2 regions of the Ammoniphilus oxalaticus genome follow, and region 1 is predicted to be linked to the other one. Evidence: predicted binding sites of a transcription regulator. Region 1 holds the regulator's gene; the other holds the start of a gene.
What was found. Region 1 encodes Rex, which represses fermentation and respiration genes when NADH is low (regulators of the CRP and FNR family bind a similar motif). Its sites were predicted from a motif close to TTGTGAAATATTTCACAA; they were not measured.
Positions count from the first base shown of each region.

Region 1 (14,165 bases):
AAACTTCTTTTCAAGTACAACGTTACGTCCTTTTGGTCCAAGAGTTACTTTTACAGCATCCGCAAGCGTATCCACACCACGCAGCATGGAGCGACGCGCGTCTTCACTAAACAAAATATCTTTCGCCATGAAAAAAACTCCTCCTTCTATATGTAATGATTTTTTGATTTTTCGATCGTCGTTCTATATTATTGAATAATAGCCAGAATATCGCTTTCACGCATAATTAGTAGTTCTTTGTCTCCGAACTCAACTTCTGTGCCAGCATATTTTGAGAAAATTACCTTATCGCCTTCTTTTACTTCAAGCGCAACGCGCTCCCCGTTTTCAATGATGCCAGGGCCAACGGCTACAACCCGACCTTCTTGAGGCTTTTCCTTAGCTGTGTCTGGTAATACAATGCCACTTGCAGTAGTTTCTTCTTGAGCGATAGCTTCGATAACTACGCGATCACCTAATGGTCTTAACACTTTGAAACACCCTCCTTAAAAGACTTACGGTTTTGTTAGCACTCTGATATCGTGAGTGCTAATACAATTATTATATTAGTCATTTTTCCCAAACTTTGCAAGCCCTTTTTGCTTTTTTATTAAAAAAACTTGCTAAGTTGAAAAAATATCCCTTTCCATCCTATCCTTTTTATTTTATTTCATACCCCATACCTAAATTAAACAACAGAAAGAACCCGACACAGTTTATCGGGTTCTTGTTAGTCGTCATCCGTTCGAATCGTTGCGAACTCTTCTTCATATCGCGCTTGTCTCGCAAGCTGTTTTCGATAGATTCGTTTAGAAAGAATAATACTAATCTCATAAAGAATGATGATTGGAATCGTAACGACAATATTAGATATAAAATCAGGCGGTGTGATCATTGCCGCAACAATCACGGATAGCAACATGGCGTACTTACGAAATTTAATCAATAGCGGCGGATTGACAACGCGAATCGATGTTAAGAACAAGATGATGATCGGCAGCTCAAACAATAGACTAATCGGTAAGATTAGATTAAACAGAAATTGAAAGTATTGCGTTAGTCCATATGTTTCGCTCGCCCCCAACATTTGGGAAAAACCGGATAAAAACCCAATAATCAATGGAAAAAGGAAATAATATCCGAATAATAATCCAATAATGAGTAATAGAAAAGAAAAGGGAATATACGCCGCGATTGCCTTCCGCTCTTCCTCCATCAAGCCTGGGGATACAAATCTCCAAATATGGTATAGGATTAGCGGCAACGTGAACGCTAAGGCAATCACAAACGCCACTTGCATATAAATACGCAACGCATCCGACAGACCAAACACATACCAGTCCTCAATATTTACGGCAATCGGATCATTTTTGATATGTTCTACTACCGGACCCGCGACAAGAAAGCCAAATATAAGGGCAACGACAAAGCCGCTAATGATCCAGATCAAGCGTTTTCGTAACTCGGAAAGATGCTCTACGACGGACATTTGATTATCATTCATCTTCGTCTACAATCCCCGCGTTCGTATTTTTCATAAAGTAAATCAGCGATTGAAGTTCGATGCTTAAATCAATGTGATGAATAACAACTTCCTCAGGAACTTGCAGGCGAGTAGGCGTAAAATTAAGGACTCCTTTAATGCCTGATCTGACTAACTGATTGGTTACCCCCTGAGCCGCATGAACAGGAACAGCGAGAACAGCGACGAGCACATCTTCCTTTTTAATGATACCCTCCATACGATCTAACGAGTAAATTGGAACCCCGTTTATTTCCTGCCCAATCTTCGTCGGATCGGTCTCAAACGCGGCGACAATCAACGCGTTATTTTTAAGAAAATCATATTGAATCAACGCGGTCCCAAGATTCCCAACCCCTATTAGCACAACATGGGTCATTTCATCTTGTTTTAAAAACTCCCGCAAAAATTGGATGAGATATTGCACATCATAGCCGTACCCCTTTTTTCCAAGAGCGCCTAAATACGAAAGATCTCGACGAATCGTAGCTGGATCAATGTTTAAGGACCGACTAATCTCCGCTGACGAGATTCTACGCACACCTAGCGAGGCTAGCCGATCCAAATATCGGTAATACACAGGAAGTCTTCTTGCAGTCACCTTTGGAATCTGTTGGCCCACTTTATTCACCCCCTTGAACCTGTCATCAGGTATGAAACCCTCCGTATCCAATGGAGATAATATCAGACTCCGTTATTTTCTCTCCGACCAATACTCTGGGCAGAAAGACATCAAACGACGTGAATGAATCATGAATAACACAGCCTGGCAGTCCTAGAATCGGAATTTCTCCTAAATAAGCAACGAGCAACATCGAGCCGGGCAGCATCGGTATACCATACCGAACGATATCCGCGCCAACAGCCTTGATCGCTCCTGGGGTGCGATCGTCTGGGTCTACTGACATCCCCCCCGTTACGAGGATCAAATCCGCCTTTTCTTGCTCAACAAAATAACGAATTTCCGCTTGAATCGCGTCTAGTTCATCGTCAGCAAATCGTTGTCCCAAAACTTTCGAGCCGAATGCTTTCAACTTGTCTTTTAGAACGGGACCAAATCGGTCCTCAATCCGTCCTGTAAATACTTCGCTGCCGGTCGTTACGATTCCAACCTTTTTCTTTTGAAAAGGCTTCACCTCGATCGCCGGTAAAGATTGAAGTTGTTCGACTCGTTTGACCTTCTCTTCCTCAATAATCAGTGGAATCGGTCGAATCCCCGCTAACGATTGATCAGCTTGAACGACTCGGTCAGACAATAACGTGGATACAGAGATCCCTTCAATCTGGTTCGCTTGTTCAACAGCCGTTGGGTCCACCTTCAATAGACCGTGGATGGCGGATTTTAAAGTCATCTTCCCTTCAACGGGACCTGTCAAATACACATGCTCCCCCGCAAATGCGCGGGCCATTCGTTCCGCCGCTTCGTTTTCATGCAGAAAACCTTGCGGAGTATCCATAATGTAAATATGGCGCTTACCGATGTCGAGCAGCAGTGGAATGTCCTCCTCTGTGATGACATGCCCCGCTTGAAAGACCCGCCCCTTAAAAGCGCCTGGAACAATCTGTGTCAGGTCATGTCCCAATTTCATTCCAATCGCATCTTCAACCCGAACTTCTTTCAAGTACGTCGGTTTCACCACGTTTCCTCCCTAGTAATTGAGCCCTCTCCAACCTTTCCTTGAATGATGTTAAGGGCATGAGGGATTTGATCTACAATTGCTGTAAAGCACTCCTCAACCCCCTTTGGGTTCCCAGGGAAGTTAATAACCAGCGTGTTGCCGCGTGTGCCCGAAACGGCGCGCGTTAACATCGCTCGTCTTGAGTTCTCTAGTGAAGCGCGTCTCATCTCCTCCGCTAAACCAGGCACCGTTCGATCGATGATAGATTCCGTTGCTTCGGGCGTAACGTCTTCAGGACTTAATCCTGTGCCGCCGACGGTAATCAGCAGTTCCACTTTCTCTCTATCGATCAATTCAATAAACGCCTCTTTTAGGTGTTCAATATCGTCTGGCACTACACGATGCAAACAGATTTCACTATCAAGCTCTCTTTTTAACAGTTCAACTAATTTAGCTACGCTATCATTCTCTCTTTCACCGCGATAAATAGAGTTACTTGAGGTAATGACGCCGATTTTATACGTAGACATAGTATCCTCCTTCGTTAGTACCAAGAATCACTTATATTGTACATGATTTCACAACTGATTTCTTGCTCATTTTTTACAAATAATTGTTTCCTGTTCGGTAATAATTAAATCAACCCGAAAATCATGTTCTTCCATCGGCGCTTCCTCCATCAATTGTTCCGAAAAACAAGGCGCAAGCAAAGGTGGACGCGGATCTAACTTTGCTAGAAACCGATCATAAAAACCGCCGCCATACCCGATTCTTCCTCCCTTACGATCAAAACCGACACCCGGCATGACGATGAGATCGATTTCACTCGGGTCAACCTGTTTTGAACGCAGCGGATCAGGTTCTAAAATACCGTAAACGCCAGGTTGGAGTTGGTCCCATCGTTCAAAATAGTAAAGTGTCATCTGTTTATTTTTCATATCGGCAAGTGGAATAGCGACCTGTTTCCCATCCGCTAACGCCTGTTCTAGCAAAGAACGTAGATCTATCTCATGGTCAAACGGTACAAAGCTAAATAACAGCTTAGATTTCTGATAGAGAGTATTACGCAAGATCTGTTCAACAATCAACGATGACTTCGCTTGTCGAACGTCAGCTGGCATTTCCCCGCGTCTTGTTAAAATTTGTTTTCTTATTTCCTTCTTTATCAAGAAGAAACCCCCTTTCCTCTTCTACTTTTATGAATGGAATATGATAAACTAGAATGGTAATCTGACTTGAGGTGACAACCATGATTTTATTACAAACGGTTAACGTTTCCAAATCGTTTGGAGCGGATCCGATTCTTTCAGATATTAGTTTACAAATCCAAACGGGAGATCGGATCGGCCTCGTCGGTGTGAATGGAGCCGGAAAATCCACACTACTTAAAATAATAACAGGGCAAATGTTACCCGATCAAGGCGAAGTCCGGAAATCGCGGGATATTCAACTCATATACTTAGCCCAGGATAGCGGCCTTGAATCTGACAAAACGATCTGGGATGAAATGATCTCGGTTTTTGCGGCGCTCCAAGAGAAAGAAAGAGAATTACGCGAGATTGAAGCGAGTATGGGGCAAAAAATGTCCGAACAAGACCATGAGCGGCTTTTGCAACAGTACGCCATTTTATCGGAGGAGTTCTCCGATGCGGGCGGCTACCAATATGAGGCGAATATTCGCGGCGTGTTACACGGTCTCCGTTTTTATGAAGACGATTACGGCGCCCAAATCTCTTCCCTCAGCGGCGGACAAAAGACACGTTTAGCTTTATGCAAGTTGTTGCTTACCCAACCAGAAGTGCTCGTCCTGGATGAACCGACAAACTACCTTGACATTGAAACGCTAACCTGGATGGAACGATATCTGCATCATTATTCCGGGGCTGTTTTAGTCGTCTCGCATGATCGCTACTTCCTAGACGCGCTTGTCACAATGATCTATGAGATCGAACGAACCCAATGTCAACGCTTTGTCGGCAATTACACAAAGTATTTAGAACAAAAGGCCGAGCAAATTCAACGACAAATGGCCACATTTGAAAAGCAACAAGCGGAAATTAACCGGATGGAGGATTTTATCGCCCGAAACATCGCGCGCGCCTCAACAACTGGACGGGCTCAGAGTCGCAGAAGAATGCTAGATAAGATCGATCGAGTCGAACGACCTATTTCCGCGGAGAGAAGGGTTCATTTTACGTTTGATATTGATCGCGTCAGCGGCAACGAGGTGCTCAAGATAAATAATCTTTCCATTGGATATCCGTTGAACACATTAAGTTCAGGGCTTTCCTTTGATATCAATCGCGGTGAACGCGTCGCATTATTAGGTCCGAATGGGATCGGTAAATCAACGCTTCTTAAAACAATCATCGGCGAGCTGTCGCCGCTCAAAGGCGATTTCCAACTCGGTTCGAACGTTTCAATCGGTTATTATGATCAGGAGCAACAGGAGCTTGATTCCGATAAAACGGTTCTTCATGAGTTGTGGGATGAATATCGTCAACTTACTGAACAGGAAATACGAACGGTGCTTGGTAACTTCTTGTTTAGCGGTGACGATGTTTTAAAGAAAGTTTCTGCCCTTAGCGGCGGAGAAAAAGCGCGGATCAGCCTTGCTAAACTGATGCTGCAAAATTCCAACTTTCTGATCCTAGATGAGCCTACTAACCACCTGGACATTTACAGTAAAGAGGTGCTTGAAAACGCGTTAGAGGACTACCCCGGAACGATTTTATTCGTTTCTCACGATCGTTATTTTTTGAATCGAATGGCGACCAGAGTGATCGAATTATCTGCGAGCGGTTCCGCTAGTTATCTTGGTAACTATGATTACTATGTAGAGAAGAAACAAGAGTTAGATGAGTTAGGAAAACTTCCAGCGCCGAAAGAGAAAGCCCCTACCGCAGCCGAACAAGATTCAGATAAAAAGGCTACCGATAAAGAAGCTTTTTTTGCGGATAAAGAACAACAACGTATTGAAAGACAACGTAAACGAAAAATTGAAGAAGTGGAGCGCCAAATTGATTTGTTAGAATCCAAGATTAGTGACTTTGAACTTGAACTTTGTAAACCTGAAGTATTTGAAGATCCTTTAAGAGCTCTTGAAATTAATGAACAATTAGAATCCAAACAACAACAAGTAGAAGAGCTGATGTTTAAATGGGAACAACTTCAAGAAGAAAACTGAATTTAAATTGAGCCTATTCGCGCAAAAATAGGCTCAATCATTTGTTAAACGGTCGTCATGCGGTTTGAATCCTTCTTGTAAGCCAAGAAAGAGCATCGGCGCAATCATATAAATAATCGTTGTAGCTGCCGCCACAATTCCCGAATCATTGACAAGCAACGCCGTAACCGCTCCGATCGCGATACCAAAAAAGCCGCGAATGACATAAGGGCGCTGCTGCGCAAAAATGTGAATCATCCCGAATGGGCGGTAGCAAATAAATCCGAGCAAAAGAATCGAAGTAATAAATACTTTGCTCCATGCGGAAACGCCGATCAACTTCCAATTCATTTCCAATTTCCGTTGAATAATATTTTTAATCTCTAGTAAATCCCCTTGCATTAACTTTGTCATCGCCCTTCCAATATGTGACTGCGTCTGATCATCCCCGACTACATTCGCCATGAACATAACACCGATCGAAATCACAACCGCGCAGACTCCCCAAAAAAAGTAACGACGGTTTAAACGCACATCAAACAAACGGAAGAAGGAAGCGCTGTACGCGGTCATCGCCGTAATCGCTCCACCCGCATTTGTGCCCCACCGAGGCAACGCGAAAAATAAAAGATACAGCCCGAAAACAAACACTGAGATCTGCTTTACCCACTTTTCTCTCCATTTTGTCAATTCTAACAACATCGCTAGGCTAAGGATCGAACTCCCAATCACAACTCCCATATACTCGTTTCCAATTCCATAAAATCGAGCCCCGATTACAGAATCATAGCCTAAATACGATCGTTTCATTAGCATCGAATCAAATAACAGACCATCTATTAAAATAGGAAGCCAATTAACTACACTCACGATTAGAAAAATCCATGGAAAAGAAAGTCGAATTACGGCCGCAGCTAATCCCATCCCAAGCGTTAACAAAAATAAAACAGTCCAACGCACGCTAAATAGGAACGGAAATAGCGGAAGGATCAAAAACAAAAATGGCGATAACGTAATTAAAAGCAGCAAAAACCGAATGAGCGCATTTCCCGTCCGATAGAAAACATGATTCGGCTTACTAAAATACCAGAAAGCTGTTGCCAATATTAAAATGACAATTTGAAAAGTGACGTAGCCTGTCAAAACATCGGAGCGGGTGGCATAAATATGCTTGATCGATGTCCAATCCTTCCAAAAGTCAGCTTGACCCGCAATTGTTGTTATCGGTCGCCCCATCATTTGCTGTGGAACGGGTAGTTCAAGCCAAGATAAGATAGTCGGGGCAATATCAACATTGGTCACAATATTCGGTTGTCTTGTCGTCGACGAACTTAATATGCCCTGTTCTTGATTCGGATTCATTTGAACAAACGGCGCCATCATCGAACGGCTTTGCTCCGCATCTGGTGAAACCATTGGCGCTAACAATAAAATCATTTGCGATTCAGTCTGTTGCTCAACAAGCGTTTTCATGAACCGATTCAGCTCGGTAAGCGCCATCAATTTAGTCGTTTGAAATTGCTGAGCATCCATCATTTCCTTTGCAGAAGAAAGTCGATACAAATCGCCCAATTCAACCGTAAGTAAAGAACTCTGTTTATCTTCCTCTATTTTCTTCAGTAGATAATCATAGTCTGTCACTACTCCATACACACGATCGGGTGCTTCACGGTTCGTATTTAGAGATATATCGCCTCCATTCAACAATCCGCGTTGATCCATTGCAATTAAAGGGGCAAACCTTATCTTCTTCTCTCCGACATCCGAATTTCCGTAAGCAGCTGCCTGTAACCCATGTTGACGAAGCGTCTCCCCTAGCAACCCCGCGCTCATCGTATAACCCGAGCTACGATTACTCTCTAAGATGGATTGAATACCCGGAACGACAATTCCTTCTTGAGTGACCTCATGCCCAGTCAATTGTCGATACCAATCTTTTGCGGATGTCGCATGCAGTTCATCGCTTGTCATATACGATTCCACAGCGTTATTCGGACCGATCGCCCGAACACCGCTGCCAATCGTTATCGCGTTATTCACACCATTAATTTTCCCAGCCGTTCGAAGATTCATCGCCCCAATGGTTCCCTTATTCAACCAGTTAGCATCGGGCAAACCCTCTATTTGTCGAATATCCTCTAAAGAAAGGTGGTTGGCAAGAACAAGGATGACTCTTTTTGTCCGATCCATCGCGCTCGTCTCGATTGGAATAGACAAAATCAAGCAACAAAACACCATTATTGTGGATAACCAATTCCTATTCATTCAGTTATTACACCTCCTCCACAGTGTCCACATAGTTATACACAGTATAATCCGTGATATAACTGAGTTTCCCCATATTATCCACAGTTTCGACAATGTTCGCGCCCATTTTTATACACGGACTCGAAAGTCAACAAACGTTGTTAAATTCAATAACAACAGAGTTATTAACATTATCCACAATCACCTATGGATAACTTGTCCACGGGAACGTACGATCGAAATTATGTAATAAAAAAGACAACTATTAATATAGTTGCCTCTTTATTACAGGGATAAACCCGGAGTTCCATTCAAATCAAGATCAGAGAAGTCCCCTTGTTGATATTGAATTGTTCCCGCCGCCGCAATCATTGCCGCATTGTCTGTGCATAACTTCAAAGGAGGAACAACGAGCTCTACACCTTCCTGAGCGCTCCGTTCTATCAAAGCTTGTCGTAAAGCCGAATTCGCTGCTACACCACCGGCTAATAATAGTTGACTAACCCCATATTCACTTACCGCTCGAAATGTTTTTTCAACCAATACTTCTACAACAGACGCTTGAAAACTAGCGGCAACATTTTCCGCAGCTAATTGTTCGCCTCGTTGATCTGCATTATGCAACGCATTTAACACGGCAGATTTTAAACCGCTAAAACTAAAATCATAGGAATTCGCCTCTAACCAAGCGCGTGGGAAAGGAATATTCGCCGTTCCTTGATGCGCTAATCGATCGATCTGCGGTCCGCCGGGATAAGGCAAATTCAACGAGCGAGCCACCTTATCATACGCCTCACCCGCCGCGTCATCTCTCGTTTGTCCGAGTATCTCAAAGGAACCGTGCTCTCGCATATAGATCAATTCCGTATGTCCTCCCGAAACAACAAGCGAAATCAACGGGAAACGCATCTCTTTTATTAATCGATTTGCATAGATGTGCCCCGCAATGTGATGAACTCCAATCAAAGGGATTCCTCTTGCAAATGCAATCGCTTTAGCCGCTGAAACCCCAACGAGTAACGCTCCGACAAGACCAGGTCCACGCGTTACCGCAATGGCGGAAATGTCATCTAGTGTTAGCTTTGCTTCATCTAAAGCTTCTTGGACAATATAAGTGATACTTTCCACATGCCTCCTTGAAGCAACTTCTGGCACGACCCCTCCGAATCGTTTATGTATCTCTACTTGAGAAGAAACGATATTCGACAAGATCACAGTTCCGTCCTTAACAATCGCCGCTGATGTTTCATCGCAGCTCGTCTCGATCCCTAAAATGTAACATGGCTTGTTCTGATCCCGCGCTTGCCTATACGTATCTAGAGTTTTCTTCTTCCAGTTGCTGTTCTGCTTCATCTCTAAAATTCACCCACATGATTAGGGCATCTTCGCCATTATCCGAATAATACCGAGGACGAATCCCTGTTTTATTAAATCCAAACTTCTCATATAAACGCTGAGCAACGATATTTGTGACCCGGACTTCTAGCGTCATCGCGCTTGCCCCATGTTTCACAGCGTAAAGAATCATCGACATCAACAGTTTTTCTCCCCATCTTTGCCCGCGATAAGGGGCAGCAATGGCAATATTAGTTATTTGCGCTTCATCAATAACGATCCACATTCCGCCATAACCGATTACATTGCCATCAGATTCTAAAACAAGGTAATGCGCGAAATCATTTTCCGTGATCTCATGCAACAAAGCTCCTATTGACCAAGGATCCGGAAATGCCTCCTGTTGAATATCATGAATCACTTCAAGGTCTTCACGTCTCATCGGACGTATTGAGTAGTTATCCATGTTTATGTTTCCTTAGCCTGTTGAGCAGCCAGCCACTTTGCTTCAGCCTCGGCCAATTGCAAGTAACGCGGGGCAAATAGATTCGGATCCGATAATTCTCCCTGTTGAATTTTTCGACTGCCCTCTCTTGCAATATAGCTTGCCCGCGGAACATTCCAGTCAGGCGGACCAAATCTAGCTTGATTCCCTAATTTTTCCGATATAACAGATTGGTGCATCGATACATCATCACCTAAAAACAAAACAGGCTTCTGCAATGCGGCAAGCTGATCCGCCCAAGATTCCATCATTGTAATCTGATCATTCTCGCTACGTTCCCCATTTTCAAACAGGGCTGTATACACCTGACCGCGCCGCGCGTCAAACAAGGGGCAAACATATCCTGAAAAATAATTACCGTTACCAGCCAACGCTTCAAGACTTGAAACCCCCACTAAGGGGATTCCGAGCGACCAGGCCATTGATTTAGCCGTTGTGACACCAATCCGAACGCCTGTATAAGAACCAGGTCCTTGCGCAATGGCAATTCCGTCCAAGGCGGATGGTTCAACGTCCAACTCATCCAACAATAAGGAAATCGCGGGCATCAATCGAATCGAGTGGTTCTTTTTCAGATTGGTCGTATACTCCCCTAACAATTGCTGATTATTGATTACAGCCAAACTCATCACTAGATTTGAAGTATCTATGCCAAGTATCTTCATTCCAACAACTCCTTGCGTAGTTGTTCAAAACGCTCTCCATGCGGGTAAATTATAATTTCTCTTTCGTCCCCCGTTAGACGTTTCAACTCAATTTCCAAACGTTGTTCAGGCAACGCCGCTTGAATTCGACTGGCCCATTCCACGACTGTAACGCCTTCTCCATAAAAATATTCCTCAAACCCTAACTCTTCAAACTCATCCTCAATTCGATAAACATCCATATGATAAAGCGGCATCCGCCCTGCGTATTCTTTTACAATCGTGAAGGTAGGACTGTTTACTACACCCGACACACCTAAGCCCTTAGCAAACCCTTGTGTGAATGTTGTTTTACCCGCCCCTAAATCCCCTTCCAATGTAATTACATCTCTAGCTTGGACTCGCTCCGCCAATCGCCGCGCCCATTGCTTGGTTTCTTCCGCAGAACGAGTAGTAACCTTATATTCTCGCTTCAAGTTAGACACTCCTTATGCTTGACCGATGCTTGCGTTCCTAATATATTATAACTTTGACCATTCCCTGCCGCAATTAAACGATGTAGAACTTGAAAAGAAACGGACGATTTATTACACTTTACAATATGATAAGAAATAGATGGAGGAAAAATTATGCGATATTGCCTGCTTCAAGGAGAAAATGGCCTTCAATTTATAGCTATTCCAAAAGATCACATGTATCAACTCGTTGCTCTCATTCACCGCTTACATAAAGAGATTGACAAACTTACGGCAAAAGAAAAGCCAACGTTACCGATTGTCCTCGCGGAATGTAGTGAACTCGAGATCCTTTCGCCTCATTGCGAAATTATTTCGGGCTTAGACTATATTAATGAACTGGAGAAAAGTTTTAATGATGTGCAAGAAACCGAGTACCCGCTTATTTCACTACTAACAGAAATTCGCGCTTTCCAAGCGCAATTAGAATATTTAGCAGAAGAAGTCTAAAATCAGTTCACCCTCGCCCATTGTTTGAATATCCTAGAAAGAAGGATGTGATGAATTCGGTAGAGGGGGGACTATATCATGCCGGGGTGGTTACGCAGACAATTAATGCGGGCCTTTCAGGGTAAAGATCATCGACAAATCAGATTGCTCAATGATTGTTGGTTCGGTTACAAACAAAAAAACAACCAAAAGTCAATCAGCGTCTAGCTCTCACATAAACGACATACAAAACAAAGGTGGGTCCCCCATAAAAGGGACCCACATTTCTCATTATGCGCCCGCTTCATGCGGCTCAATCATCGTCAAGCCAACACGCATTTTCTTTACATCTACCTCCGAAACCCACACCGTCACAATCTGTCCGACTGATACGACATCCAGTGGGTGTTTCACATAGCTTGAACTTAACTTCGATATGTGGACAAGTCCATCATTTTTTAAGCCAACATCGACAAAAGCGCCGAAATCAACAACGTTTCTAATCGTACCCTGCAACTCCATACCCAGCTTTAAATCCTCGATCGTCAATACGTCTTTCATTAGTAAGGGTTTTGACAGTTCATCCCGCGGATCACGCCCAGGTCTAAGCAAGCTGTCGATAATATCCCGCAATGTCGGTTCACCAATCTCCAATTGTTCAGCCATCGAAACTAATTCTACTTTTTGTAATTTTTCTTTGCTTTCCGGCTGATTTATCGCCCGCGGCTCAATTTGCAATCGTTGCAGCAATTCCTCCACTTTTTCATACGATTCAGGATGGATCGGCGTCTTATCCAACGGGTTATCCCCCTCCATAATCCGTAAAAAACCGACACACTGTTCAAACGTTTTAGCCCCTAAACGAGGCACCTTTTTTAATTGTGTTCTTGAGGAGAATTTACCAGCCTCTTCCCTTAGCTTCACGATATTATTTGCCACTTGGCGACTGACTCCCGACACATGCTGCAAAAGTGACGGAGATGCGGTGTTCACATCGACACCGACATAGTTTACCGCGGACTCTACTACAAACTGTAGACTTTCAGTGAGTCGTGTTTGACTGACATCATGTTGATATTGCCCAACCCCGATTGACTTTGGATCGATTTTAACCAATTCAGCTAATGGATCCTGCAATCTCCTTGCAATAGAAACCGCGCTCCGTTCCGCGACGTCTAAATCTGGAAATTCTTCTCCCGCTAACTTTGAAGCAGAATAAACGCTGGCGCCTGCTTCATTGACAATAATGTAGGAAACATCTCGATCGATATCCCTTAACATCGCAGCTGTAAATTCTTCTGTTTCCCTTGACGCCGTACCATTACCGATCGCGATGATATCAATTTGATATGAATCAATAACATCAATTAACACACGCTTCGCTTCTTCCACCCGATTATGCGGCGGAGTCGGATAAACGACGCCAACTTGATGCAGTTTTCCTGTCTCATCCACAACCGCAAACTTACAGCCTGTCCGATAAGCGGGATCAAGTCCCAGAACCATACTCCCTTTGATCGGCGCTTGTAATAATAGTTGACGTAAATTCTCTGAGAAAATATGGATCGCTTGTTCTTCCGCTATCTGCGTTAATTCATTGCGCGCTTCCCGTTCCACAGCTGGAGCAATTAAACGCTTATAACTATCTTCTAGAGCCGCGCTCAAATAAGGCCGCGCCGCAGTAGGAGCGGGGATATACCTTTTTTCTAAGAATTCCATAATAGATTCCACGTCAACTTCAAGTCTAACCCGTAAGATTCCTTCCTTTTCGCCTCGATTGATCGCCAATGTTCGATGCGGCACAATGCGCTTAATCGGTTCGGCGTATTCATAGTACATTTCAAACACATTTTTTTCGGCTTCTTCATCGTTTTTCTTTTCCGCTTGCAGCGTACCTCGTTCAAATGTAAAACGTCGAATCCATTTACGTGTATCAGGATCATCTGAAACGACTTCGGCAATAATATCCATTGCGCCCTGCAACGCATCTTCCGCTGTCATCACTTGTTTTTCCTCGTTTATATATTCGTTCGCTACCGTAGCTGGATCTTCTTTAACGGGTAAACTCATAATAAAAGCGGCTAACGGCTCCAAGCCTTTTTCCTTCGCCATGGTCGCTCTTGTTCTTCTCTTTTGACGAAATGGTCGATACAGGTCTTCTACTTCTTGCAACTTCACGGCCTGAGCAATCTGACATTCAAGCT
Region 1 covers NZ_MCHY01000009.1:40,096-54,260, forward strand. The annotation lists gene groL (chaperonin GroEL) at 1-129, opposite strand, end outside; gene groES (co-chaperone GroES) at 189-470, opposite strand; gene tatC (twin-arginine translocase subunit TatC) at 710-1,483, opposite strand; gene BEP19_RS11490 (redox-sensing transcriptional repressor Rex) at 1,476-2,132, opposite strand; gene BEP19_RS11495 (molybdopterin-binding protein) at 2,149-3,141, opposite strand; gene BEP19_RS11500 (MogA/MoaB family molybdenum cofactor biosynthesis protein) at 3,135-3,650, opposite strand; gene BEP19_RS11505 (5-formyltetrahydrofolate cyclo-ligase) at 3,717-4,289, opposite strand; gene abc-f (ribosomal protection-like ABC-F family protein) at 4,370-6,307, shown strand; gene BEP19_RS11515 (hypothetical protein) at 6,341-8,551, opposite strand; gene tsaD (tRNA (adenosine(37)-N6)-threonylcarbamoyltransferase complex transferase subunit TsaD) at 8,819-9,886, opposite strand; gene rimI (ribosomal protein S18-alanine N-acetyltransferase) at 9,840-10,334, opposite strand; gene tsaB (tRNA (adenosine(37)-N6)-threonylcarbamoyltransferase complex dimerization subunit type 1 TsaB) at 10,337-11,038, opposite strand; gene tsaE (tRNA (adenosine(37)-N6)-threonylcarbamoyltransferase complex ATPase subunit type 1 TsaE) at 11,035-11,493, opposite strand; gene BEP19_RS11540 (hydrolase/acyltransferase) at 11,647-11,982, shown strand; gene cmpA (cortex morphogenetic protein CmpA) at 12,061-12,189, shown strand; gene BEP19_RS11550 (Tex family protein) at 12,253-14,165, opposite strand, start outside.

Region 2 (15,923 bases), on a different contig from region 1:
GGATGATTTTATATAAACAAGTGCAACTCATTAATGAACGAATTACCCAATTAACATTAACGGTCCAACCAACTTTATAACTAAAAAAGGTAGATGAACAAGTCATCTACCTTTTTCTTTATATCATTTTCACTTATATTTTCGTCAATCTAAAATTCCCCTTGCCCGCGATTTCAACGTAGTCAATCTGATGTTTTTGGAAATATGGAATCGCATTGGCATGCAATAAGAATTTAACTCCTTCAAACTCTAGAACTTCATCTCGGTACTCAACTGACTCCTCCAGAGTCAGATTCAATTGCGGACCGCCTCAGCTCATTCGTGTCGAGAGACGAACAAGATAGTCAATGTCATCTTCTTGCGCCGCTACCGAATCGCGAATTACATTTAAAGCCGTTTCAGTTATATGAACCTGGATCATAAAATACCCCCTGTTTGCTCATTTTCCACTACTTTAACCTGTTCCAGGAAAATTGCGGAATCCCCGCTGCTCCCTCGCCCTTGCAAAAATGGCATTCAAACAGCGAGCTATTGCAACTTTCTTTCTAATTTTACGTAACGATCTCTATTTTGTCTAGATTAAAAACTGTTTTCATAGTGGAAACGATAGAAGTTTAAAATAACGAAAAAAAAAGAGGTCGTCATCACCCGACTTCCTCTCCTTTTAACTATGAATAGAAAATATCATTCAAACAGGCCAACTCACCATTTTCATCCAATTCAAAAAATTCAATTGTCTTTCCTAATTTCATTTCAATAAAACAATCCGAACAGTAAAAATATTTAGGAGCGACTTGTCCAACGTTTACCCGCTGACAGTTTGGACAGCGCACAATCCGCTCACCCGCCACACACCGTTCCATCAATTGTTCTTGAGATAATGCCCCCATCGACTTTATGCCTCCTTGCGAATATTATGCTTGGCAATAGTATCGACAGGATTGGTTTATTTCATACTTTTTCCAACTCAGAAAGTGGTTTTCGCAAGGAGGTCTGTTTCTACGTGTAAAGATGACAGGCAACCGTATGATTGGGGGCAACGAGATCAAGCGCGGGGCGTTCCCCGATACACCGATCAAACGCGGAAGGACAACGATGATAAAAGGGGCATCCTTGTTCTCGCATAGCAACATCCGCCGCTTCTTCCCGCAAAAAAATCCGTTCCTTGCTTCGTTCGGGGTCTGGGATCGGCGCGGCGGCTAATAACGCGCGCGTATACGGATGGAGAGGCTGCTTGTATAGATCATTCTTACCAGCAACTTCAACAAGGCGTCCCGCGTACATCACACCAATCTGATCGCAAATGTGTTTTACAACACTGAGGTCATGAGAAATAAAAAGATAAGTCAGTTCAAACGATTGTTGTAAATCACGCAACAAATTAATGATCTGCGATTGAATGGAAACATCTAAGGCAGAAACAGGCTCATCAGCGATGACTAACTTGGGACGAGCGGCCAGCGCCCGCGCAATCCCGATTCGCTGCCTTTGCCCTCCTGAAAATTGGTGCGGATAACGTTTGGCGTGGTAATGATCAAGTCCGACTACCTCTAATAATTGGCGAACTCGTTGCGCCCGTTCAACCACGTTTTCGACTTGATGAACTTTTAACGGCTCCTCAATGATTCGCTCGATCGTATGTCTCGGGTTTAAAGAGGCATACGGGTCTTGAAAAACCATTTGCATCTCTTTACGCGTTTTGTTCCATTGCTCTTTAGACAGCTTCGTTATGTCTGTCCCCTCAAACAAAATTTGACCCGCAGTCGGTTCAATTAACCGTAAAATCGCCCGTCCTGTTGTCGATTTTCCGCAGCCACTTTCGCCGACTAGTCCAAACGTGACACCGCGACGAATACGAAAAGAAAGATCGTCGACCGCTTTGACAAACTGTCGTTCACGGGAAAAGCCCCGCCGCTTTATAGGGAAGCGCACCTTCAAACCCTCTACAGCCAATAACTCATCGGAATACATCTCGGTTTTCCCTCCATCTTTACTATGTTGATGAAAGTAGCCAACAACGACAGAGATGATCTGAACCGACCCTCGTCATCTCAGGCATTGCCTCAAAACATTGATTTCGGACTTTATCACAGCGCGGAGAAAAGCGACAACCGTTAGGCCAAGCCCGCGGATCGGGCACATTTCCAGGAATCGAGTAAAGGCGGTCAGCATCTTGATCCCAGCGTGGCGCCGATCGCAATAAGCCTTTCGTATAGGGATGTTGCGGATTTTTAAAAAGGGTTTTCACCGTACCCGCTTCAACGACTTTACCCGCATACATGACGACCATTCGCTCGCACGTTTCCGCGACAACGCCAAGATCATGCGTAATAAGCATAATCGCAGTTCCGACCTCTCGATTCAGTGATTTCATTAGCGCTAAAATCTGAGCTTGGACTGTCACGTCAAGCGCCGTTGTCGGCTCATCGGCGATTAATAGCTGGGGTTTACGAGACATTGCCATTGCGATCATCACTCGTTGACGCATCCCGCCGGAAAGGCGATGCGGATATTCATCAACCAGCTGTTCGGGACGAGCGATCCCAACCTTCTTTAACCATCCGACCGCTTCGAAACGCGCGTTTTTTTTGGACACCTTGCGCTGCAACCGAATCCCTTCAATCAGTTGCGTTCCGATCGTATAGGCGGGATTTAATGAGGTCATTGGCTCTTGAAAGATCATCGCAATCTCATTCCCTCGTAACTCCCGCATGCGACGGACTGATGCTTGCAACAAATTTTCTCCGTTAAATAGAATGCTCCCCTCCATAATTTTTCCAGGTTTAGGAATTAAACCGATAATCGATAAGGAGGTGACACTTTTTCCACAGCCCGATTCACCGACAACACCGACAATCTCCCCGCGATTAATCGAAAGATCAACCCCATCAATCGCTGGAACGATCCCCTCATCGGTCATAAAATGCGCATGGAGGTTATTAACTTCCAGTAATTTTTGCAAAAAATCCCCCTTTTCAAAAATTATTTCTATCTAAACACTCTTATTGTATTTACTTTATTTTCATGTCTGTGGCATAATGACTTTAAAATAAATATCAACGCTAAGCACCATAATAAGCGAAACGAATGGAGGAGTATAACAATGCCACTTTCTGAGATCCTAAGGTACAATGAGGAGTTCGTTGCCAGCAAAGAATATGAAACATACCATACAGATAAGTTTCCAACGAAAAAAATGGTCATTTTAAGCTGCATGGACACACGGTTGATTGAACTACTTCCAAAAGCAATGGGACTGAAAAACGGAGATGCGAAGATTATTAAAAACGCGGGAGCGATTGTGAAGCAGCCTTTCGGCAGTATCATGCGCAGTATCCTCGTTGCGATCTACGCCCTGAAAGCCGAAGATGTGTATGTGATTGGACACCACGAATGTGGCATGACAGGTCTTGAGTGTGGGCCTTTGCTCGATAGTATGAAAGATCGCGGAATCACGCAAGAGATGATCGAAGTACTATCGCATTCAGGAATTAATTTAGAAGGTTGGTTAAAAGGATTTAAATCTGTAAAAGAAGGCGTGGAAAACAGTGTGGAAATGATTCAAAACCACCCCTTGTTACCAAAAGGGACACCTGTACACGGCCTGATTATCGATCCAGACACAGGTAAACTTGACCTCGTTGTTGACGGTTACGCCAATACTGTAAACGCTTAACAACGTGATGTTAGAAAAAGGGCCTGTAGCTACACACAGCCCTTTTTCTTATTCGGACTAAATAGATTTAATCATACCGCCATCGATTAAAAACGCATTGCCTGTCATATAAGTACAAGCGTCGGAAACAAGAAATGCAACCACTTTCGCAAACTCTTGCGGCGTTCCATATCTACCAAGCGGGATTTGCTTTTGTACCAGTTGCTCAACTTCTTCTCTGCTTACTCCTAATCGATCAGCCTGTAATTGATCCAACTGCGCCACACGATCAGTTGCAATTCGCCCCGGAGCAACCGTATGGATTAAAACGCCATAAGGAGCCAACTCTTCAGCTAATGTTTTCGTCAAGCCGACAATCCCTGTTCGAAATGTATTCGACAAAATCAATCCAGGAATCGGCTGTTTAATCGATGCGGAAGCAATATTAATAATCCTGCCGTTTGATTTCTTTAATTCAGGTAGAGCAGCGCGAATCGAACGAATATAGCTTAATAAGTTTAGCTCAAAGGTGTCCTGCCATTGTTCATCCGTAATTTCTTCAAACATCCCGCTCGGTGGTCCACCCGCATTATTCACAAGGATATCTATCTTTCCAAATTGTTCAATTGTTGCTTTCATCAATTGCTCAAGTTCAGCAGACTTCGTAATATCTGTCTGTTGGAAAAGGACCTTTCCTTTGCCCAACCCTGTTAATTCGGACTGGACAGACGCCAATTTATCTGCGTCCCGACTGGCTAACATGACCGATGCGCCTTCCGTCACAAGTTCCGCTGCAATCGCCTTGCCAAGCCCCTGACTCGAAGCGAGCGCCAACGCAACCTTCCCTTTTAAATTTAGGTTCATCTAGCTACTTACCCCCCTATCTGTCCATCATCATACCCAAGTTTAATTAATCTGTTCAGCCAATTCAAGTTCATCAAACCAGCTTAACTTTTCTCGAAGACGCACGACTTCACCAACGATAATAATCGCCGGGTGTGAAATCTGAGCCTTGATCACTTCTTCTTCAATCGTTTCCAATGTTGCCGTAACCGTTCGCTGATTTTCCGTTGTGCCCCATGTAATTGCAGCAACAGGCGTCTGCGCTGATTTCCCATTTGTAATCAATTGCTCACAAATGACTGGCAAATTGGAAACCCCCATATAAAAGGCAATCGTATCGATTCCTTGCGCCAAAGCCCGCCATTTCACATCCGAATCTTCTTTCCCTGCGCCCATATGTCCGGTCACCATTGCAAAATTTGATCCATAATCCCGATGTGTAATTGGAATTCCCGCAAAAGCAGGAGCGGCAATCCCCGAAGTAATTCCGGGCACAATTTCAAATTTCACTCTATTTGAAGCTAACGCTTCAGCTTCCTCTCCGACGCGACCAAACACACACGGGTCTCCCCCTTTGAGACGGGTTACAACTTTCCCTTGCAAGGCATGGTCGACAAGTAACTGATTGATACACTCTTGACGAAGCGTGTGATTATGCGGTAATTTTCCCGCGTATATTAACTCAGCCCGTTCATTTCGATGTTCCAATAAGATTGGATTCGCCAAACGATCATACACAATGACATCCGCTTCCTGAATACATTCCAATCCTCGTAAAGTAATCAATTTTGGATCGCCAGGCCCCGCCCCGACCAAATACACTTTTCCTTTGACCACATCTATTTCCCCCTAAAACCCGCTCGTTCTTTTTCTGAGAGGTTGTTCGATTCCTGTTTGTTAATTAGAATATATCACACATCTATTTTTAATTCCACCTTTTCCTATGTGGATTATAAAAGGGTCCATTTCCATGCAATGTAAAAAGGGCGTCTCCTCTTAGGAAACGCCCTTTTCCTCTTCTAGCATTTGACCTCTGCATTCTTTCTCGCATAATAGTACCAGCAGATCAACAGACTTAAGCCATAGTAACCAAGAAAAATATAGAGAGCAACATTGGCGGAACCGGTCTGACTAATCGACCAACCAAATAATTTAGGGATCAGAAATGCCCCAAAAGCGGCAATCGCGCCCGTAAAGCCAAGCACAGGCGCGGCCTGTTTCGCCTCAAAAATAAATGGGATCATCCGAAAGGTAGAGCCATTGGCAATCCCTGTTGTAAAAAACAGTAAAATAAACATCGTCAAAAAACCAATAAAATGGTGTGTATTCAAGAAGAAAACGACCCCGATCGTAGCCAAAATCATGATCAATGTATCCCAAAACGTCACCATTGCCCCGCCCAGCTTATCTGATATCCAACCGCCAACAGGCCTGAAACTGGCCCCGACTAACGGACCTAAGAAAGCCAATCCAACAGCATTCACTTCTGGAAACTCAGATTTGATCAATAAGGGGAACGCGGCAGAATAACCGATGAATGAACCAAAGCACATCGTATACAACCAAGTCATAATCCACGTGTGCTTATTTTTAAATATCATCGCTTGTTCTGAAATGGATTGTTTGGCATTTGGCAGATTGTCCATTCCAAAAAATGCGGCAATCGTTACAATTACAATCGGTATGACCCACACATAAGCAGCGTTTTGAATCCATACCTCACCGCCTGTCGGCAGTTGTTGCGAAGCGCCTGCGATTCCCGTTACCATCCCCGCTCCAATCGCGATAGGCGTAATAAATTGAACGGCGCTGACGCCTAAGTTTCCGAGGCCCGCATTCAGCCCATTCGCTGTCCCCTTCGCTCTTCGCGGAAAAAAGAAATGTATATTAGCCATCGATGATGAAAAATTCCCTCCGCCAATTCCGCACAAAGCGGCCATAAGCGCCATCGTCATAAACGAAGTCTCCGGGTTTTGAATGGCAACGCCAATTCCAACCGCTGGAAGCAAGAGCGCAGCCGTACTGATCACTGTCCAATTTTTCCCGCCTACTAAACCAGGCATAAAGGTAAAAAAAAGTCGACATGTTGCTCCGCTAAGTCCAGGTATAGCCGCAAGTGTAAATAGTTCCGTCTGGGTAAAACTAAATCCGACATCATTTAATTTAACAGCGATCACTGACCAGATTTGCCATACCGCAAAAGCTAAAAATAGAGCGGGTATCGAAATCCACAAATTTCGACTTGCATGTCTTTTTCCTTCCACTTCCCAAAAATGTTCATTTTCTGGATCCCAATCGGCTCCAATCCTCCCCTGTCGGACAGTCGATCCTGTCCTTTCAACCCCTGCTTTCATATCCCATCTTTCCCTTTCCCGCGTTCATATTTTCCTCTTTGCTTTGAATCATACCCCTGAGCTGTAACGCGCCATTATAGATGACCCACACTTGCTTATCCCCGCACGTCACCAATCACACATATTTTCAAACGTAATAACATTAAGTATATAGCTATATGTATTTTTGCGCTTGTCTAGATAAGGGGATTTTTAGTCTATCTACCTTGAACGAGTCAATAATGGGGCCCATTTTGCGAAAAATAGCTGGGGATTTGTTCATAAATAAAGGCAAGATTACAATTCGTAATCTTGCCTACTTTATTAAAAAGATTGTTATGATTGTCTAATCCTTTACTTCGTTTGGTCCCATGGCCATTCCGCCCCGTCATGATCTTCGAGCAAGAGCACATCAACTATGTCTCCTATGGCGAATCCTCTTGTTCCGCCAGGCAACACGATAAACGAATTGCACAACGCTAGTGAAGATACGATGTTCGATTTATCAGCTCCACTTGGAGCGACATATAGCTGACTGTCTTCGTAAAAAATCTTGCTCCTCACAAAACGCGTAAACGGATTCACCTTTGGGAAATCTTCCGCTAAAATAGCTTTAGTCCGTTGCAGATGCGGCTTTTTGGAACAAAGCAACGTTTTAACAATCGGACGCGCGTAAAGTTCGTAACCGACATAACAAGCAGACGGATTGCCGGACAAGCCAAACAGTATTTTTCCATTCCAGTGAGCAACGGTCGTGACACTGCCAGGACGCATCGCAATCTTGTTAAACAAAACATCTGCGCCAAGTCTATCATAAATAATCGGGAGGTAATCAAAGTCTCCAACAGACACCCCGCCTGTTGTGACAAGTATATCAACATCAGCCAACGCTTTTGTTATGGCCGCAAACGATGCTTCTAAATCATCCGCCAACTTGCCAAAATAGACAGGTTCCGCGCCCGAACGAATGATTTGAGAAATAATCATATAGGCATTGCTATTTCTAATTTTACCGGGAACCAATGGCTCGTCCACATCCAACAGCTCTGAACCCGTCGCAAATACGCCGACCTTCGGCTTCTTAGCTACTTTCACTTGATGATAACCGAATGTCGCCAATAACGCTTTGACCCCTGGATTAATATACGTCCCCTTTTCCACGATCGGCGTTCCCGCCTTCATATCTTGGCCACGGTAGGTGACATAGTCCCCTTGTTCTATGAATCGTTTCGCTTTGACCTTTGTTTTACCTTGATCTATAAACGTTTCCGTTAATTCAAGCGGGATCACCGCGGTTGCTCCGACAGGCATTTGGGCTCCTGTCATAATTCTCACCGCTTGGTTTAATCCTACCGTTTTCAGCGGCACATCGCCCGCTCCAATTTCCTCGACTACTTCAAGGATCACCGGATTTTCAGAAGTCGCCCCTTCTATATCTTCCGTCCGAATCGCAAATCCATCAAAAGCGGAACGGTCAAAGTTAGGCACGTCATCAGTGGCAACTAAATCTTCACCCAAATATCGTCCATCGCAGTCATTGATTGACACTTGCTCGATCTGCGCTTCACCCGCATACTTCATCACTCGCGCAACGGCTTCGCTAACTGGAATTGACGTTCTTCTCTCTAGCAACATCATCACTCCATCCACTCATAATCTCGTCAACTAGAATTTCACAAATAAACGAGGCACATGATTATAAAATAAACTGAGTTTACAACTTCAACTATTCCAACACCCTTGATGGAAAGAGGTTTTCCATAAAATGCTGTACTCCTTATTGTACTTGGTAAAAACGCAAAAAACAACCAAGGAACGCCCAGCGCCCAACTAATCACAAGCAGCAGAACGTGATAGCCCGAAGATATGACTCGAAACATTATGTTCCTTTTTTCCCGAATCATCGACTTTACAAAAAAGAGACTACCTGTAAAAAACAACACAGAAAGGGCCCAAACGATAGCCGCCTTATTGTCAAGATAGCCAGTTCCTAAATAATAACTGGCTAAACCACCGATTGAAAAGATAACCGTCGCGCACAGTCCATTAATGAATGAGCGTTCTCGATTTTTCTTCGCATAATACAGATTAACGAGAAAGAAGGGAAGCATCAGCAAGCCAATCAACAACAATCGCCAACTATACACTAGCGTAACACTTAAACAGAGCAGAGCAGGAATAAGGTAAGTGAGAATAGAGCGGAAGTAAGAACGAAGATCTTCTCTTTTAAACGCTAACAAAATCGGATAGGTCGCTAAATAAAGCAAGGTCCAACCAATGAATAAAGGAACATGATAGCCAATAAAACCACATGCTCCAACCCCTATCACAAACGGGGCAATAAGCATCGCCCATGCTCCATGTTGCTTCGGTATCACTAATTTCATTCCTTAACACACCCCTTTACTTTACTTACTTCCGATTCGTTTTGGCATCATCGATCTACAACCGATCGACTGAGTATTCCCCTGCATGAATGGCTCCCCGCCTGTAAACACTAACGATGGACTGCCTATTTCATTCAACAACCCCACTTACCGCCATCTTGATTCGGTTGAACACATTATAACTGTTCTACCAACGTTGTTAAGTGAGAGACATCACAAACTTGGTGACACATGTCACATACAACGAAATAAAAACGATTATCATTATAAATATAAGCAGTATGATGATTGAGGAGGTTGTAGGTATGAGTGAACCAAAAACAATCGAATTGGACGTTCGCGAGGATTTAAAAAATAAGCTTGATCCTTATCAAAAAATTATGGATGCAATACGATCGTTTGAATCGGGGGATATTTTCATCTTGCATGTCTCCCTCAAACCGCTTCCCTTATTCACTGTCATGAAAGCAAAAGGTTTTACGCATAAAGCTGTTCAGTTGGATAACAAATATTGGAAAGTAACATTTACGAAGAATTAATAGTAATTCGGAAGGGAAGATGACGGATGATTTTAGATAATAGAGGGTTGCAACCCCCTGAACCGATGATGAGAACATTGAAAGCGCTCGATGAATTACAGGTCGGACAGCGTCTAAGTATCATCAACGATCGCCGTCCGATGTTTTTATATGAGGAGTTAGAAGAACGCGGATTTTCCCATCAGACGATCGTACGGGATGATGGGGGCTATCAAATTGATATTACAAAATAAAGGGGGCGCCGCGGGATGTTGGCTCAAACAAACACGGAAACAAACATCAAGCTACCTTTCGCCTTTATTTTTTATAGTTTAGTCGCCTTTGTTCTCTCGCAGGTGATGATCATTTGGAGAGGGGCGGATCTGTTGGATGGGGCCTTCCGACAACCCGTCATCTGGTCTGCCGCGCACCTCTTGTTACTCGGTTGGGCATTGATGGCGGCGATGGGTTCGATGTACCAACTGGTTCCTGTCGCTTTTCTAACGCCGATTTGGAGTGAAAAATTTGGATTCTTCCAGTTTGCTGTCACCTCATTAGGAATTACCGTATTTTCGATCACGCTCGCATGGGTTCCATTGTACGCTTATTGGGGCGGAATCCTAACGCTCATTGGCATTTTACTCTTCTTATTTCAAATGTGGATGACTCTTAAGAAGCAAACGGAAAAAAGTATCATCACCCTGTTCGTTGGTTCCGCCTTGTTTTGTTTGTTTGTTACAATTGGACTAGGTATTCTGCTCGCTCTGAACATAAGCGGATTTTCGATACTCGCTAGTGATGGACTGCTAAAAGGACACATTTTACTCGGGCTATGTGGGTGGTTTACGTTATTAATCTTCGGGTTTTCCTACAAAATGGCGCCGATGTTCTCTTTGGCCCACGGTTTTCAGATGGAATTAAGTCGAACTGTGTTTGGTGTCTATACCGCTGGCCTCATCCTCAGCTTCGTGTCCCTGTTTAACACTAGCCACCTTTTGTTATCGTTAGGATTTCTGCTGTTATTCGTCGGATTTCTGCTGTTTAGCATCCACATGCGACAGGTGATCCAAAAACGAGTGAAGAAAAAGTTGGATCGTCCTTTTGTCTTCTCTTTGATTGCGATTGGATTTGGACTTGTGATTCACCTACTCGCGTTTATTTATGCGATTGCCCAGCCAACACCCCTTGCGTTTATCGTTTTGGCTTGCGCCTATATCATCGGATGGATCGTTTTCAGTCTAATTGGTTATCTTATCAAAATTGTTCCATTCTTATGGTGGACCCATCGATACAGTCAACAAGTAGGGAAAGAGAATGTGCCCGCTTTAAAAGATATGATGGATGATCGCTTGATTCACCCGTTACTGATCATCCTCCCTGTCTCTTTTGCGGGAGTGATCATTAGCTTTCCAATCCATTCCCAATCGCTATTTTGGACCAGCCAGACAATCTTTACCGCAGGTTCTGTATTATTTTGTTACATCATCATTATGGTTTTAAAAAAATAAGAGGGGAATGAGCCAAATATGACTCAAATCGAACAAGTATATGACCAATTGCGAAAAGTAATTGATCCCGAATTAAATATCAATGTCGTTGATTTAGGGTTAATTTATGATGTCAAGCTCGATCAAGGCAAACTTGAAATTGCAATGACGTTAACGACACCTGGTTGTCCGCTCCATGACAGCATAGTAAATGGCGTCAAATATGCGGTATCGACTGTTGAAGGAGTAGAGCAGGTCGACGTTGAACTTGTCTGGTCTCCTCCTTGGACTCCTGACCACATGACCGAAGCAGGAAGGAGAGCCCTCGGATAAACCAGTGAAACATATAATTTGGATTGCAATAAATGTGTTGTTTTTGTTAGTGAGCACGATCTACATTTGGGTATTTCAAAAGCCGGACACACTTTTTATAGGCGCAGGCGCGTTACTCGGTCAAGTGGCCGTTGTATTATTTCTGATTAATGTGAATATGTATTTTATCTTTTTAGTCATCAGAAAATCAACGAAACGAAATGTAAGAGTGACCCTAGCTAAAATCGCGAGGCGGATGATGAAAAGGCATATTACGATTGCTGTCTTAGCAACGACGATCATTCTCATCCACGCCTTTATTATGCTGACACAGCTCGGACCACTGATCGGATTTTTTGGTCCAAAAATGATCAGTGGATACGTAGGGCTCGTTGTTTTAACATTAACGTTAATTGGCGGATACCGCAGACACCGCAAAGCGACCGGCTTTCGCAGGAGATTCCATTTGACGATGGCAATGATCTTCACTGCTGTATTTGTTATCCATTTGTTTATGCCTTTTTAAAAAGTTGGGCGTGATTGTTCAGGGGTATTCACCCCGACGATTACGCCCTTTTTATTTATCCTTTCCCTTTCACACAGCTTGCCCGCCCGCCTTTTTCATTTTTCTTACAATAAAAATAGACAGAGCGATAATCAGGCAAACGAAGCCGAAAATCCAACCAAAACGTGTAACATATTGACTAACGAGCTCAATCGAATGACCAAAGTACTTCCCTACCATGAACAGGGCCAAAGTCCAAATAAATCCAGTGGAGTACGAAAATAGCGCATATCGAAAAAAGCTCATTCTGTTAACGCCAACGATATAAGGAACGATATGTCGAATAACTGGAAAGAGGTAACTAATTACGAGCGAGAAAGCTCCATAACGATCTATAAAATGGTGGGCTTTTTCAATATATTTGGCCGTTTTCCGCTTGCGCATCAAATAATGTAAAGCGGGCGGTCCAATGATTCGGCCAATGCAATAACCAATCGTGAGCCCTGATATAACACCCGCATACGTAAGCGCAAAAGCGGGAAGCGGTTTAAGTATGCCAAGCGAAGTCACAAACCCGCCGCTCATTACGATAACCTCATCTGGTATTGGCAACCCTACGATCCCAAGCCACAGGAAGAAAAAGAGGGCGGCGTACCCATATTGCTCTATCCCGCCCAGCAAGAAGTCGAGGTACATAAGTTACTCCTCCTTCTTGCCGAAGCACGTATAAACAAAGGCGGGAGGAACATTGCGCATTTCAAAGTTGATCGCTACGCGGTTAAAATGCTCTTTTAACATGTTCTTCATCTGCAACGAGTATTGAAACGCAATAAACACACCATCGGGTTTTAGACACTCTAGGACAACGCTCATGATTTCGCTCCTTAGCTGCGGCGAAAAATTAGCGAACGGCAACCCAGATATAATACAATCAACTTGAGGTGTATGTAACTTTTTAAGCAAACTAGCCATCCCTGCCGCATCCGAACCAAAGTAAAAGGAGGGGTACGTTTCCTGCAAAGCTTGTCTCATCTGCGCATCCTTTTCAATAATGACAGCCGTTGTTGCATCCGCCATATGTTCAAAGATGTAGTTTGTAAATACGCCGGTTCCGGCGCCCAACTCAACAATTGCGTCCACCTCGTCCCAAGCTACATGATCAAACATCTTTTTGGTTAAATAAATGGAACTAGGGGTTATGCTCCCAACCTGTCCCGGGGATTGGATAAATTTATTTAAAAAGGTTAAACGCCGATTCGTTAAGCTGATCAATTCCCCTCACTCCTTCTACATTTCATAGTTATATAATAATCCTTTTATCCTAAAACGCCTACACAATTTTTATTAAGAAAACCTTAAATTTTTAACAAAACAAAAACCCACTCCTAAAAGTGGGCTAAAACGAAAAGACTATGGTCGTTTGGCAAATAAAAGTCTTTGTTCCCAATATCCGGCTAGTTCGCTTTTCGTCACACCAGGGTCCCCATATGTATGGATGATTTCTCCATTTCCAGCGTACATCGCGACATGCCCAACCATGCGATTACTGGCATAGCGACCGGGTGTGAAAAAGAAAAGCAAATCGCCCGGCTTGAACTGATCCGCGCTGATTCGCCGTCCGACACTTGCCTGTTCTATTGAACTTCGCGGAACTTCAACGCCAAATCGTTCTAGCACATACTTTACAAAAGAGGAACAATCAAAAGCTTTTGTTTCCCGGTAATCATCCGCTCCAAATTCATACGGCGTCCCTAAAAACCTTTCCGCAAAACGAATGACTTCAGCGCCATTCACGTTTCCGCTCGATTGAATCGAGGCTGACTTTTGTCCCTCATCTGTCGAGAGTAGCGTAGGCGCGACGAGACTTAACTTCCTCTTATTAGCATCCCACTTGATTTCAGTATTTAATAACGCTGACAACGCCTCAACCGTCATAAACAATTGATCATTTTGCGCGCGCGGAGCGCGCGGCAACATGATTCTCCGATCTCCGACTGTTGCGGAGATGTCCCCTGCCTTTACAGTATAAATCGGATCGGTATAACCAATTTGGTAGGTTTCGCCAGCTTGTTGCATTCTGAGATCTAAGGCGTTCATTGTCTCTTGTACAGCGACCCACCTCTTACCCGTATGTTCAATTTGGAGCGGGATGACTCGATTCGTTTTTTGGCCATCGATCGTTAGCTGGGCCGATGCGCTCATTTGTTTAACGGGAGGAGATGTAGCTTGGCAAGCCCCAATTAAAAACAAACAACACAGTGGCAACCAGCGGCGCGCTAACTTTTGCATAGAAAAAACCAAGCGGTTCAACTCCTTAGCATTATTCTAAACTTAGTTTGTTTAGAAACAGAAGGATTATCCCCGATTGAAAAATATTATGACTGAATCAGTTCAGCATAAGCTACTTTGATACAATAATCCATGATAACCGACATTCCATGTTGTTTACACAAGGCGGCAGCCTCTTCATGAACCAACCCTAACTGCATCCAGAACACTTTGCCTTGTCCGTATTCAACCGCTTCTTCGGCAACGGGCATAATTTGATCCACACGTCGGAACACATTAATAATGTCGACAGGTTCTTTAATCTCCGTCAAGGTCGCCACTGCTTTTTCGCCTAATGCTTCCTTAATCATCGGATTAACAGGGATGATCTTATACCCATAGCTTTGCATTCTTTTAGCCACTTGATAACTGATTCGATCCGGGTTATCAGACAAGCCGACAATAGCAATCGTTTTCGCGTCTACTAAAATTTGTTTAATTTCTTCTTTCGATGGATTTTGCATCGCCATTATTTATTCCTCCGTTCGATTTGCGGAACGCCCCATGGCTAGTACAGCCAACGTCCTTGTCATCGCCCCAGTCCCGCCTTGCGGGGATAGTTCTTCTTGTTTATCAGCCCAAGAGGTACCCGCGATGTCCAAATGAACCCACGGCGTTTCTTCAGCGAATGCCCCGATAAATAGTCCGCCGGTAATACTGCCGGCATTGCGTCCGCCTGTATTTTTCAAATCAGCGACCCGACTCTTAATTTGTTCCTTGTATGGCTTAAAGGAAGGCAATTGCCACACGAGTTCCCCCGCATCAGCCGCAGCATGTAACACTTCATCCACAAAATCGTCGTCATTCGTCACAACACCTGTCGTACAGGTTCCAAGCGCGACTAACACGGCTCCTGTTAACGTCGCAACGTCAACGATGTAATCCGCGCCTAGCTTTTTTGCGTAACTGACGCCATCAGCGAGCACCAAACGACCTTCCGCATCCGTATTCAACACTTCAACAGTCCGCCCGCTCATCGTCGTAATGATATCACCTGGTTTTAAGGCTGTTCCTGAAGGCATATTTTCTGCGCTTGGAATGACAGCCAACACGTTTACAGACGGTTTTAAACGTCCGAGCGCTTCTAAAGCGCCAATTACCGCAGCCGCCCCACCCATATCGCCAATCATCTCTTCCATTTTCAGTCCCGGCTTTAAAGAAATGCCTCCCGTATCAAAACTGATACCTTTTCCAACAAAACCAAGCACATCGTCCCAATTTTGGGCGCCTTTATATTTAATCGCAATTAATTTCGGTGGCTGAGCGCTCCCTTGGGCGACCCCAAGCAGCCCGCCCATACCGAGCTTTTCCATATCCTCTCGTTCAAGCACTTCATATTCCATCCCGTAACGTTGCGCTACCGCAACAGCGGCGTCGGCGATTTGAGCTGGCGTCATCTTATTGCCCGGCGTATTCACTAAATCTCTCGCCAAATTTGTGCCCGCGGAAAACGCTTCTGCAATTTGCGCTCCTCGGCTCACTTCCGCCTCTTGGTCGCTCAAACTCGTGGCAATCACAACGCTGTCGACTTGATGGTATTCTCTCTCCTCCCAAG
Region 2 covers NZ_MCHY01000011.1:27,553-43,475, forward strand. The annotation lists gene BEP19_RS15285 (hypothetical protein) at 1-80, shown strand, start outside; gene BEP19_RS17760 (hypothetical protein) at 134-298, opposite strand; gene BEP19_RS15290 (hypothetical protein) at 669-890, opposite strand; gene BEP19_RS15295 (ABC transporter ATP-binding protein) at 1,000-1,971, opposite strand; gene BEP19_RS15300 (ABC transporter ATP-binding protein) at 1,994-2,920, opposite strand; gene BEP19_RS15305 (beta-class carbonic anhydrase) at 3,104-3,676, shown strand; gene BEP19_RS15310 (SDR family oxidoreductase) at 3,734-4,519, opposite strand; gene cobA (uroporphyrinogen-III C-methyltransferase) at 4,562-5,335, opposite strand; gene BEP19_RS15320 (MFS transporter) at 5,518-6,852, opposite strand; gene BEP19_RS15325 (molybdopterin molybdotransferase MoeA) at 7,186-8,463, opposite strand; gene BEP19_RS15330 (YwiC-like family protein) at 8,505-9,218, opposite strand; gene BEP19_RS18200 (hypothetical protein) at 9,240-9,365, opposite strand; gene BEP19_RS15335 (DUF2249 domain-containing protein) at 9,524-9,757, shown strand; gene BEP19_RS15340 (DUF2249 domain-containing protein) at 9,784-9,990, shown strand; gene BEP19_RS15345 (hypothetical protein) at 10,006-11,244, shown strand; gene BEP19_RS15350 (metal-sulfur cluster assembly factor) at 11,263-11,556, shown strand; gene BEP19_RS15355 (hypothetical protein) at 11,561-12,061, shown strand; gene BEP19_RS15360 (DedA family protein) at 12,131-12,736, opposite strand; gene BEP19_RS15365 (class I SAM-dependent methyltransferase) at 12,740-13,312, opposite strand; gene BEP19_RS15370 (C40 family peptidase) at 13,451-14,341, opposite strand; gene BEP19_RS15375 (CoA-binding protein) at 14,416-14,832, opposite strand; gene BEP19_RS15380 (leucyl aminopeptidase) at 14,842-15,923, opposite strand, start outside.
Region 2: the regulator Rex is predicted to act here: its motif matches at 9,441-9,458, upstream of BEP19_RS15335 (DUF2249 domain-containing protein).